DNA from 2 places in the Hahella chejuensis KCTC 2396 genome. Region 2 is predicted to be linked to the other one. Evidence: predicted binding sites of a transcription regulator. Region 2 holds the regulator's gene; the other holds the start of a gene.

Region 1 (6,573 bases), 1.1 Mb from region 2:
ACCCTCCAGGCCCGCGGCCAAACCACCGCGCCTATGCTGGCGAAAGAGTGCGGCGTGTCTCTGCGCACGGTTTATCGCGACATAGAAACTCTGAGCGCACTGGGCATCCCGGTTTATAGCGAGCGTGGCGCAGAAGGCGGATACCGGCTTCTTGACGGCTACCGCACCCGGCTCAACGGACTGTCCTCACAGGAAGCGGAAGCCCTGTTCCTGACCGGTTTAGCCGGCCCCGCCAACGATATGGGTCTGGGCGCCGCCGTCTCCGCCGCACAGACGAAACTGTTGGCGGCCCTGCCCCAGGAACTGCGTTCCGGCGCGGAACGCATGCAATCCCGGTTTCATCTGGACGCCCCCGCCTGGTTCTCAGAAGCGGAACACCCGGATCATTTACGGGACATTACACAAGCCGTCTGGGAACAGCGCACAATCGAGATGCGCTATCAAAGCTGGAAAGGCGAGAAGCAGCGACGCGCCGAGCCGTGGGGCGTGGTATTGAAAAGCGGCTCCTGGTATCTGGTGGCGCAAGTTGATGGCGATCTCCGCACCTATCGCATCTCCCGTATTTTGGAGCTGACCGTCTCGGAAACCCGCTTTGAACGTCCGTCGGATTTCGGCCTGGCGGAATACTGGCGAGCCAATACTCTCCGTCTGGAGGAAGAGTTACACACCTATGTCGCCGAAGTGCGCCTGACCGAAAAAGGCGTCTGGATGATGGACGCGCTCAATTCGCCGTATGTGCGCGCCGCCACCATCATTGATCCAACCCCGGACGCTCAGGGTTGGCGCAAAGCCACACTGCCCGTCGGGACTCTGCGTCAGGCCTGCGTGGAGCTATTGCGGTTCGGCGCTGAGCTGGAAGTGCTGGGACCACCGGAATTACGGGAAAAGATGGCGAGTATCGCGGAAGAAATGGCGCAGTTGTATGCGCAATCAAAGTAGAACGTAATTCAGAGTAACCGCTCCTCACCCTGACTTTAAAGGGAAGTGGACTCCATCGAGTAGGAGGGGGAGTTACCTCCCCCGTCCTCTCACACCACCGGGCATACGGTTCCGTACCACGGCGGTTCATGATTGGCGCTGAAGCCGGTTCATCGTATCCAGCAAGCTTACCAGAGACAGGCGGTCGAACATCCTCTTGGGAAGCGCCGCGTTCATATGGGACGCGCCACTATTCCACCAAGGTCCCCGACCATTGCTTGCGCTACTCCAAGCCCTCTGCTCGGACAGTCCTAGTCGCATTAGATTACGGGCTCGGGTGTAAGTCCGTTTCCACTGTCGCCAGAGCAACAGGCGCAACCGCCGTCGCACCCAGCCATCGAGTCCTTCCACTGGGCGCTTCGAGGTCGTCAGGCGATAGTAGTTCGCCCAGCCCCGGAGTGCCGGATTCAGTCGCGCAATGGTGGTCTGCAGCGGTCGCCCTCGTGATTGTCTGAGCAACTGACGCAGTTTGGCCTGGTAGCGCTTCAGGCTCTTCGGCGCGATCCTCAGCCGTACCTGCTTGCGCCAGCTCACGCTGTAACCCAGATAGCTCCGGCGCCATGGTCGATCCACAGCACTTTTCTCCGCGTTCACTTTCAGGCGAAGGTGCATTTTCAGGTAATGGGTAATGCTAGTCATGACCCGGTGACCGGCCCGCTCGCTTCGGACGTAGATATTGCAGTCGTCCGCGTAGCGGCAGAACCGGTGGCCCCGGCGCTCCAGCTCCCGGTCCAGTTCGGTCAGGAGCACATTAGAGAGCAGAGGTGACAGGGGGCCGCCTTGCGGCGCGCCTTCCCGCCTTGGGCTGACCAGCCCACCGTCCAGCATACCGGCTTGCAGGTATCGGCGGATCAGGGTGAGCATCCGTCGGTCGGCGATGCGGCGGGCCAGCAGGCCCATCAGCACATCGTGGTTGACCCGGTCAAAGAACTGCTCCAGATCCAGATCGACCACCCAGCGGTGACCGTCGTTGATGTGCCGTTGCATCGCCCTAACCGCCTGATGGGCGCTTCGCCCGGGGCGGAACCCGTAACTGTGGTCCGAGAAGATCGGCTCCAGCATCGGGCTCAGCACTTGGTGCAGGGCTTGTTGGATCAGGCGATCCTGTACCGTTGGGATGCCCAGTATCCGTTCTCCGCCTTGCGGTTTGGGGATACTGACCCGGCGTACTGGTTGAGGATGGTAGTCTCCGGCCAACAGCCGCTCTCGCAGCGTTGGCCAATGCTGTTGCAGGTGGCCTTTCAGGGCCGCCACCGGCATCTGATCGACACCGGCGGCGCCCTTGTTGGACATCACCCGCTGATACGCATGCATCAGGTTCGGGCGCTCAAGCACCTGTTCCATCAGCGTATTCGGCTCCGCGTTCGTCCACGAGTGAGCCCCCGTGTCTGCCTCAACACGGGCTTCAGTCTCTGCCGGATACCGTCCGACGTCTCCCTGAATACCCTGACCCATCCGGATCGCTTCTGTCTTCATAAGCACATCACGAGAACTCACCGCCTACTGGCGGTCAACCATGTTCAGTCCTTCAGTACGCGGTAACGCACCTACTATGACCTCGGCTGAGTTCTGGCGCTCCATCCCCACCCCTCACGAGGTGAGTAGCACAACGGCAGAGAACCAGACTTCCCAGGGTAAGACGCGTGACCTTCACACTTATGCCCGCCGCATCTACGTCCACACCTTCCGTGCAAGTACGGGCTTTGACGGTATTTGCCGCCTTACCCAGTGTGGCCGCCTCGTATGCGATTCCTGTTCGTCAGGCCAGTGCTTTGCCTACGGCTTCCTTCAGATTCCACCTCACGATGGACACCCTTGCCGTTCGGCTAGTGGTTCCCCTTGCCGGGCCCACAGGGGACTTGCACCCCCAAGTCATCCGGCCAGCACCACCTGAACCGGAACAGCGCCCGTCAAGGCACTACGCGCCATGCCTGGCGCACAAAAAAAAAGCTGCTCCCCGATGGTCAGCAGCTTTCAATCAGAACCGATCAAGTCGATGCGGAATCAGGAATCTGGATTGGCTTTCCAATACTCAACAATCCGCTCGTTCGCACTAAAGCTATCGCCAAGCTTGTATTCGATCTTGGTTCCTTCAGTAAGACCATCAAACTTCAAACTGGGGTCCAGTTTCACCATTTTGACGTCTGAGTCTTTGTTAAAGGTGGACCAAGCCCTGACTAATCCCAAGCTATGAGAGCCTTTATCAAACTTGTATACATATCCGCTGTACACCATGCCGCCCTCATTCGGAGCCGCAAAGCTAAACGCGGAGATAACCAACAATGAGGCGAGTGCGCCCATCTTTACAACTTTATTTAACACAGCCTTCCCCTCCTGCTGACGAGTACGCTTTACATTCCCAAAATATATACCTTCCACACGGGCATCTCTAGGTGTTATTTGTAGCGAAAGTGACCACAAGATCCCAATTACCAATAAAATTACAAAATTACACCATTTCGTTGCAATCGGGCATAAGTCCGAGATCACATAGATGACTCGACTAGTTGGCGTTTTCGTAATGCGGGAAGCACCCATCATACCTTATCAAAACAACCAAAATCTCATCAAAAATAGGCTTTATTAGGGATACTCCCCTCCCTCTTCCACATGCACAATTTCCTGACGGTTTTAACCAGTTTTTCATATTGCTGTGAAAAATTAGGGCCGCGTTCATACCCCGTTTACTGAACAGGATGAAATGGGGACGCCTCATTGAACAATAATTAAAAAAGGACTCTTTAAAATCATGCATAAACTCTCTTTTCTGGCTGGCGGGTTGCTCGCCGCCTCACTCAGTCTGACCGCTAACGCTGAATATTGCCCTGACTATGACAGCGTGCTGCATGCTCCAGGTCTGCAGAAGCCGGCGCAGAAGTCGTTTCACCATTGGGGTAACCGTCTGCTTGCTTCTTTGAATAAGCCGTTCCATATGGTCCACGACCAGATCGTCAAAGCCGGCGACTCCGCCACCATGGTGGGGAAGTTCGACTACTCCGCCCTGTTCCACAAAGACCTGGAAGATGAAGACATACATGTCTACGTCTACGGAACCGGTATGTCCGGTTGGGAGTATCTGGGAGAACATCGCACCAATAGCGACGGCAAGATTTATGTCAACATCAACAAGCCGGAGGGCGACTACGTGGTGCGCATGGTGGTGGAAGGCGATCACACGGAAGCGTCTGGTTACCTGACCGTGGTGCAGCCCGGCCGTAAAACAGTCTTGTTTGATATCGACGGCACTCTCACCCTGAATGACTTCGAAGCCATTGGCGACTACCTGGGCACGGACACTGCGGAAATGCACAACTACGCGGCCGAAGTGGTGTGGGACTACGTGGAGAAGGGCTATCAGGTGGTGTATCTCACCGGCCGCCAGTACTGGATGGCGAAAACCACCCGCAACTGGTTCAACACCAAAGGCCTGTTCCAATGGCACCTGCGCACGGACAGCAACGCGGAAAACCCCGCCAGCCCACAGACTCAAGCGTATAAGACCGCCTATATTCGTCACCTGCTGAACGACGTGCAATTGGATATCGTACGCGCCTACGGCAACGCCGCCACCGATATCGCGGCCTACGCCGACGCCGGTTTGTCAAAGTCCGAGACTTACATCATCGGGCCGGAAGCCGGTAAGGAAGGGACACAGACGGTTGACGGCGATTACGCCTATCATTACTCCACTGTAGTGACGGAAACCCCCGCCGCAGGCTGCGAATGGCGATAGCCAGGACGCCATAAGCCGTGGTAGACAGGGAAGCCTTCGCTTCCCTGTTTTCATCTCACCCCAGCGGGAACGGAAACCTCTCTCCTGCAAACACTGAGAGAATCAGGACTTATCCAGTTCCCGTAAAAACGTTTCCATAAAAACGTCCACTACCGCCGGGTGCTTGCCGGTAATCAAATGGCCGTCCACGAAGGTGTCCACGGCCTGATTATTCTCCACCTGCAAAACTCCTCCTGCGTTGCGCACGTCGGCGGCGATATTGTGGGCGGCGGTGACTTTACGCCCCTGCAGCAACGACGGGTCCGCGGTGAACAGCCAGAGCGAGTGGCAAATGGCGCCGATTTTAATGCGATCGGTAGCGATGACTTGACGCAAAAACGCCAGCGCCGGGGCGCGGGAGACGCCATCGTCGCTTAACTCGGTTTCATAGCGCAGACGATCCATGGCGTAGCCGCCGATGAGAATGACGCCAGCGTATTGCGACAGATCCACCTGGGTGATATCGGTCTTCACCACCACTTGGCGTTGATGGTCATTGCCGTTGAAGGTCAGTTCAGGCTGGCCCCACAAATAGGACATGAACACCACTTCATAACCGTGGACGGGGAAATATTGCTGAAACGCCACCAACTCGGTTTCATCGAAATGCTCCTCCACCAACACGCCGATTTTGCCTTTGTACTCACCCGTCACCGGCGGCGTCTGCACCGTGATTTGCGGGATTTCTACAGAGGAAGCGGAAGAGAAAAGCGAGGCGAACAGCGTCAGCGCCGCCAGCAGTAAGGTCGTCGATCTTAAATACATGGGTTAATTCCTTTACATCCAATCTGGTTGCGGACGCCCCGCACATCAGGGCGTCCGAATAGGCAATCAGGCAGGGGTCAGTCTGACTTTGACGTTCATTTCCTGACGCTCGCGAGGCAGCGTCACCGTCAGGTTCGCCGGGTCGAAATCCTGATAAAGCTCGCCGTTCACCCACACTTTGTCGATCTTCACGCTGCCCTTGGGCAGGATGTCCGGCTCCACTCGCAACAAATTACCGGTAAAGCCGTTCGCCTGCGGCTTGAAGTAAAGATCCATAGGCTGCTTCAGAATCAGCAGCTTGTTGTACACCGCTGACAGATAGGCCAATTCAAAGGCGTGATACCCCGCCATGGAATGGCTGCCTTTGCTGCGCTCCATGCCTTCCACATAAGGTTGGCCGCCAGCCAGCACATTGAAATAGACGCCGCCGTCCGTGCGGTCCAGGAACCATGCGTTGTAGAAAGCGGAAGATTCCCGCGCCAACTGTAGATAATCAGGGTTGCCGGTCACGCCCGCCAGAATCTGATAAGCCAGAATGCCCTGCTCCTGTTGCCACCAGGCTTTGCGATCATGGAAAGCGAAACGATGCTGGCTTTGACCGTCGCCGAGCTTGCGCTCCACCACGTCGTACCATCCACCGCGCTGCAAATCCGCGCCGTACTTGGGCATGGCGTCGCCCAGGGTTTGCGCCAGCTCGGAATAGGACGCCTTCGGACGCAGGTTGTTCATGCGCATCAAATTCCAGGCGATTTTCAGGTCATGGCCTATCACTGCCCGGTCCTGCTGCCACTTGTAACCGGCATCCACAGACCAGTCCGCGAAGAAGCGTTCGTTGACGAAGGGACTCTCACCGTTACTCGGGAAGCGGGCGGCGATGGTGTCGAAGGTATCCTCAAGAAAATCCGCGTATTCCACCTTACCCGTGGCCAGCCACAGGTTGATCAGATACGCCGGCGCGTGATCGCCCACCGAGTTCCAGTTCTTCTTGCTGCGGTTATCGCCCAAAGACTCCGCATGAGGGCTGAACGTCACCGGATCGATATGGGAGAAGTAGCCGC
Region 2 (6,573 bases):
TACAGCTGTCATCGCACTCTGGCGCAGATGAAGCTGGCGGCCTGCAATGTCGACAGTATTCGGCGCGGAGATGAGGAGTTCTTCGACCCTGCCGGCGACTTTGTTCTGCAGCCCGGCGATACACTGATTCTGCATGGTTCGGCGGATCAGGTTGAACAGGCGGAAAACAGGTTGCTGGGCGGCTGAGCTTGAACGCAGTTTCAAACCACACACTAAATCAGGATTCTGTTTGGCTATGAAATCCCAAGGGCGTCCACTTCCATCCGTAGCGGAGCAATTCAAAGCAAGATTGCCTGTTTATATCGGCCTCACGCGACTGAACCGCCCTATCGGAACTTACCTGCTGCTTTGGCCGACGCTGTGGGCGCTATGGCTGGCGTCAGAAGGAGCCCCCTCACTCAAAAACCTGTTCATCTTCGTTTTCGGCGTGCTACTGATGCGCTCCGCCGGCTGCGTCATCAACGACTACGCTGATCGCCGTATAGACATGCACGTCGAGCGTACAAAAGGCCGTCCGTTTGCGCAGAACCAGGTGACGGAAAAAGAGGCGCTTACCTTATTCGGCATTCTAGTTGGCGTTTCTTTTATCCTGGTGCTGTTCACCAACGCCTTGACGATTTACCTCTCAGCCGGAGCGCTGGCGCTGGCCTCCACTTACCCTTTCATGAAACGCCACACTTACCTGCCCCAGGTCGTACTGGGCGCGGCCTTCGCCTGGGGCATCCCCATGGCTTTCGCCGCAGAACTCGACGCAGTGCCACAGCAAGCATGGCTCTTGTATACCGCGACCGTGGTGTGGACCGTCGCTTACGACACCATGTACGCGATGGCGGACCGGGAAGACGACCTCAAAATCGGGGTCAAGTCCACGGCTATTCTATTTGGCGAGGCGGATCGCGCAGCCGTGGCGGGCCTGCAGGTATTGACCCTGGGCGTGCTGTTCATGGTTGGCGCGCAACACGAACTGGGCGTTTATTATCAGGTGTCTCTAATCATCGTCGCCGTGCTGTTTGTGTATCAACAACACTTGATTCGCGACCGCAGCTCCCAGCACTGTTTCAAGGCGTTCCTCAACAATCACTGGGTCGGAGCCGCCGTTTTCCTTGGTTTGGTTCTGGAGTTTTTATTCCGCCCCTAGGCTTACCCCGCTTCGCTTTGCCCGGCTATAAGCGGCCGGGCTCATTTCCATCACATTAATTAAGCGCCTGTCATATACTTGTAACAAAACGCCGTTGTAATAATTCGGCAATCGAGTATTCAAAAAGGTGTTTTGCATGGCTAGCAAACAAGTTCTCATTGTGGACGATGAGCCCGCCATCCGGGAAATGATCGCAGTCGCTCTGGAAATGGCCGACTATGACTACCTGGAGGCAGGGGACGCGCGGGAAGCGCACGCATTGATCATAGATCAGAAGCCGGACCTCATACTGCTGGACTGGATGCTTCCCGGCGTCAGCGGCATTGAATTCGCACGCAGATTGAAGCGCGACCAGAACACCTCCGAAATCCCTCTCATCATGCTCACCGCCAAAACCGAAGAGGACAACAAAGTCCAGGGTTTGGAAGTAGGCGCAGACGATTACATCACCAAACCATTCTCCCCCAGAGAACTGGTCGCGCGCCTGAAAGCAGTGCTGCGCCGCACCGCCGTACAAGGCATGGAAACCCCCATTGAAGTCGAAGGACTGCGCCTCGATCCTGTGTGCCACCGCGTCACCGCCAAGGGCGATGCGCTCAACATGGGCCCCACGGAATACAAGCTCCTGCAGTTCTTTATGACGCATCAGGAACGGGTGTATACTCGCGGGCAGCTTTTGGATCAGGTTTGGGGCGGCAACGTCTACGTGGAGGAACGCACGGTGGACGTGCATATTCGACGTTTACGTAAGGCGCTGGAGCCCAGTCATCATCACTTGGTTCAAACCGTGCGTGGGACGGGCTATCGCTTTTCGACTCGAGCGCCATAAGCGCCGCGATCCGTCTTAAATAATAAATAATTCCAAAAGAAGTATTCATAAAACGCATGCGCAATCACTGGCGTCATTATGTACGGCTACTGGTTTACAGTTTGCTGGGCTGTATCATTGTCGGCCTTATTATCGGTTCAGTGGCCTGGGCGCTAGTGTTCGGCCTTACCGCCTACCTGGGATGGACGCTCACCCAGGCGTTTCGCATGCATCGCTGGCTGTATCAGGCGAAAATGGAAGACCCTCCCGAAAGTCGCGGACTCTGGGGAGACCTGTTCGATGGCATACATCGCCTCCAGGTTCAGCACTATCGCTCCCGCGATCGGCTGCAAGCCATGATCGACCGCATCCAGGAATCCACCAACGCCCTTAAAGACGCCGTCGTCATGACCAACAGCGAGGGCGCTATGGACTGGTGGAACCAATCCGCGGAGAAACTGCTGGGCTTCAAGTACCCGACTGACCGCGGCCAGCTCATCTATAACCTGATCCGCACCCCCATTTTTAAACGCTACTTCGCTTCCAAGAAATACCAGGAACCGTTGATCCTCAACGCCCCCAATAATCCCAACCTGAAGTTACAGTTTCATATCACACTGTTCGGAGAAGACGATCGTTTGCTATTGGTGCAGGACGTGACGCGCCTGTACCGTCTGGAAGAGATGCGACGAGACTTCGTCTCTAACGTATCACATGAGTTGCGCACGCCATTGACGGTCATATCAGGCTATCTGGAAACCCTCATCGATAATGCCGACGAATTACCTCCGCGCTGGAATCGCGCCATGAATCAAATGCAACAGCAGGCGCAGCGTATGGAAGCGCTGGTCAACGATTTACTGCTGCTGTCCCGCATTGAAAATGACGGCTCCAACTTCAAAGCCACGCTGGTGGATGTGGACAGCATGCTACGCGCCATCTGCGACGACGCCCGCGCCCTGAGTCAGGAAAAAGGCCATCGCATAGAGTTGAGTCTGGAGAGCGCAGCCGGGCTTACCGGCAACGAAACGCAACTACACAGCGCCTTTTCCAACATCGTTATGAACGCGGTGAAATACACACCTCCCAATGGCGAAATTCGGGTGCGCTGGTTCGAGGATAAGAAAGGCGTGCATTTCGCCGTGAGGGACAGCGGCATCGGCATTGACCCCCTGCACATCCCCAGACTGACGGAACGTTTTTACCGCGCCGACCCTTCAAGGGCCGCAGACACTGGCGGCACAGGCCTGGGCCTCGCAATCGTCAAACATGTCCTGATCAATCATGACGGAGAGCTGGAAATCACCAGCCACATCGGCGCAGGCAGCACTTTTACCTGCCACTTCCCGCGCACCCGCATGGCGTCTGCGGAAGCGTTGGCGGAAGCCGAGGACGTGAGGGATTAAATAAGTCTAGAATTTGGCGATAAACTTGGATAACGACGCCATCTTATCCGGGTCTTCATCCACAAACCGAATAACAATGCTGATAAAGTCGGTATCCACTCGCTTCTCCACCGCCTGCAGCATATGCACGTAGCCGTTGATCCGCTCCAGGGTCTCGCCATCGTCGACTTCTATATCCACTACCGCAGGATCAAGGATCATCGGGAACTTCTGCCCCCGCTTGGCGATGACCTTCACTTCCGTCAGGGTAATGGCTTTTATCACGCAGGGCAGGTTGAATTCAGCAAAACGAATCTGCGCCAGCGCTTTCTTGCCTGACGTTGGGTCCGGCGCTGATTTTTTAGGGGATGTGGGGCCGCCAGTCAACAGGGCCGCGCTGTCAGCAAACGGTCCTGGCGTCACGGCCGGCGCCGAGGCCTGCTTGGCGCTGTCAGACGCCTGCATCAATACGGAAGCGGAATCAGAACCCGGACGGGCCGAAGAGGACTTTTCACCTGCAGCGCGTTTAAGCTTGGCGGCCAGTTGCTTATTGACCTTCTGCGCCAGCATTTCAGGACTGAAGGGCTTTCCCAGATAATCGGAAACGCCGCTTTGCACCGCCTCCACCACATGGCCACGATCCCCCCGGCTGGTCACCATGACGAAAGGCGTTTTCTTGTAGGCGTCTTGTCCACGCGCCCACTGCAACAGCTCAAGTCCTGACATTTCCGGCATTTCCCAGTCGCACAGGATGAGGTCATAGTGCGTCTTGTTCATCAGGATCTGCGCTTTTTTCCCGTTGATGGCTTCTTCCACCGTCACCTGAGGAAAATAGGTTCGCATCGCCCGCTTGACCATATCACGGACGAAACTCGCGTCATCAACCACCAACACCTTTAAAGCCATGTCAGAGCTACACTTTCCGTTAATCACATAACTATAAGGCTAGCACTGTCTGACAAAATTCCCACTTTATTCAGTACTTAAGCGGCGGCGTAGCTATCACGCCGCCACAGCAGGATCACCTCACCGCTACTCCAGCGCCAGAAGCGGGGTTCGCTTTAGGTAACTGACCGTGCTCTTCCAGCCAGAATTTAACGCCGCCGGCGACCGCCGCCTGCATGGACACCAAATTCACGATAGGAATCAAAGTACTGCCCCAAACGCCTAAACCGAAGCCCAGCGTCCGACTGCGACGCTCGCGCATGAAACGAATCACGTCATCAATCTTGCGCTTGTTGTTATCCGCAGGGTAGTCCACAAACTCAAGCGCCATGATCCAGGAGGAGAATACCGCCCAAAGTAACGGCGACACCAAGTTCACCACAGGGATGAAGCTGAGCAATAATAACCCCAGCGCACGAGGAAGATAATAAAGAAGCTTCTTGATCTCACGCCAAACACTGGCGGGAATATTCATGATCACCTGCTTCCAGGGCGTGTCTTCATCCACCTCTTTGCCGGTCAGCAGCTTCTGCGTCTGTTCCGCCAGCAAGCCGTAAAAAGGAGCGCCGACCAGGGTGGCCACAAACACAAAGGTATAAAACACCAGTACGCCCACCAGAATGGCGAAGACCAGCCATACCAGCCAGCGCAAGAAAGACAACCAATCCGGTAGCCAACTGACCATGGCGTCCACCCAACCGGAGAAGTACGCGCTCATGCCCCAGATAAAGCCGACAAACACCAATATATTGATAATCAAAGGGATAATGACAAAGACCCGCAGTTTGGGATGCTGAATCAGGCGAAACCCTTCCAGCAGGTCGTTAAAACCTTTAGCGAATAATTTCACGCTCTTTTCCTTTCTGCCTCATACAAAAAATTAGTGAGAAACGCCGTTAAGCTCAGTTTAAAGGCTCCGCACTCAAGCGAAACCGGGACGCGCTCATTTTCATTTGAAATGTCTGTAAATGACGGTAGCGCATATCCACCTGAAGCAGTTGCGTCAACGCATCCCGCAGTTCAGGGTCCACAGCGCAGCCGAACATGATCGCAGATATGGCGTTGGAGGGAAACTTACAAAGGGACAATGCCTCACCATCCCATTGTATTTGCTTCTGTCCCGTATCCAGCGGACGCAACAGGCGCCACTCCCCCTCCCCGGAAAACTCCGTTGAGCGCTGGAACAAAGGGCTAAAACCGAATGCGCCGGTTTGCGGCCTCTCATCACAATACTCGACTTTTTTGAACGTCTGCGGGCAGTCTTGATAATGCGCTTCCAAAAATCCCGCCTTGCCAGGATCTATCTGTAATGCGACGCCCCGGTGGCGATCTCCCTGAAACCGCCAAAGCGCAACGCTCTCAACAGATTCAAACAGACTGAGAACGCCCAACGAAAGCAAAAACCGAGGACTGAGAAACAAGGGTTCGCTCGCTGCGCCCTGCAATAAAATCGCTTCAATCTCTTTACGCTTATGCTTGGCCTGCTGCACATAGTACTCGAACGTGACCAGACTGCTCAGATCCTCTGGAAGGGCGTCATATTGCCTCCTTACTTCCGCCACGAACTCCGCTTGTGTGATATCTCTGACAGGGGGCGCCGCCACGGGAAGCTCTGGAATCAGAAAAGGGTCGTGTAAGCCAGCCAGCCCAAGTAAAGGCAATTTGCCTTCTCTCAAGATGGTAATGCTCAGCTTGTTGGCGTACAGATATAATTTCATGTTTTGATGCCTGGGAAACGCTTCCGCATGTTCAGATTGTCTCAATTATATAAAAGCTTGATCCTTCTTGGAGGGCATTGGCCCGCCCGCGTCGCCTTCTACGCACTTATGGCGGTAGGACTCGTCATCGCACTCACGCCCAATGAGTACACACCATTGGGAACGGTTAACGATAAAATACGACATGCGTTTTCCTTCGCCGTAATGAGCGGGATGGCCATGTGGAGTCACCAAAATAGCCGGGGCTTTCATGTTTTTATCGCCATGACTTGCTATGGCTTACTCATTGAAGGCCTGCAAAGCTTGATTCCCTATCGGGATGGAAGCCTGGGAGATATTGTGGCCAATACTATCGGCATTGCGATGGGCGTATTCCTGGCGAACTGGCTGGTGGTCTCCGCCCGTCCACCCAAAGTCTCCCACTGAAGCCGCCGGGGAGAATTTCCTCAATAAGCAGGCTTCTACAGAAAATGCACTAATGTATTAGTAGTAAGAAATCAGCCCAAAAGTTTGTAAGAGATATCTCACAAAGACGTAGGAAATTAGCGGAAGTTACTGTAATCATTACGGATTCACTTG

The links. The regulator PhoB, encoded in region 2, activates phosphate uptake and scavenging genes when phosphate is short. The targets are predictions, from matches to a motif close to TGTCATANNNNTGTCANA.
Region 1: a site for PhoB is predicted at 3,620-3,637, ahead of HCH_RS30355 (lipin/Ned1/Smp2 family protein). Genes of this name have one in related genera too.

Annotation. Positions count from the first base shown of each region.
Region 1 covers NC_007645.1:6,843,519-6,850,091, forward strand. Annotated here, with positions in the region: gene HCH_RS30340 (helix-turn-helix transcriptional regulator) at 1-939, shown strand, start outside; gene ltrA (group II intron reverse transcriptase/maturase) at 1,066-2,454, opposite strand; gene HCH_RS30350 (hypothetical protein) at 2,983-3,300, opposite strand; gene HCH_RS30355 (lipin/Ned1/Smp2 family protein) at 3,728-4,711, shown strand; gene HCH_RS30360 (DJ-1/PfpI family protein) at 4,814-5,515, opposite strand; gene HCH_RS30365 (AGE family epimerase/isomerase) at 5,582-6,573, opposite strand, start outside.
Region 2 covers NC_007645.1:761,574-768,146, reverse strand. Annotated here, with positions in the region: gene HCH_RS03500 (monovalent cation:proton antiporter family protein) at 1-186, shown strand, start outside; gene ubiA (4-hydroxybenzoate octaprenyltransferase) at 236-1,138, shown strand; gene phoB (phosphate regulon transcriptional regulator PhoB) at 1,275-1,967, shown strand; gene phoR (phosphate regulon sensor histidine kinase PhoR) at 2,024-3,352, shown strand; gene HCH_RS03480 (response regulator) at 3,359-4,237, opposite strand; gene cysZ (sulfate transporter CysZ) at 4,353-5,126, opposite strand; gene HCH_RS03470 (DUF2971 domain-containing protein) at 5,179-5,994, opposite strand; gene HCH_RS32950 (VanZ family protein) at 6,022-6,420, shown strand.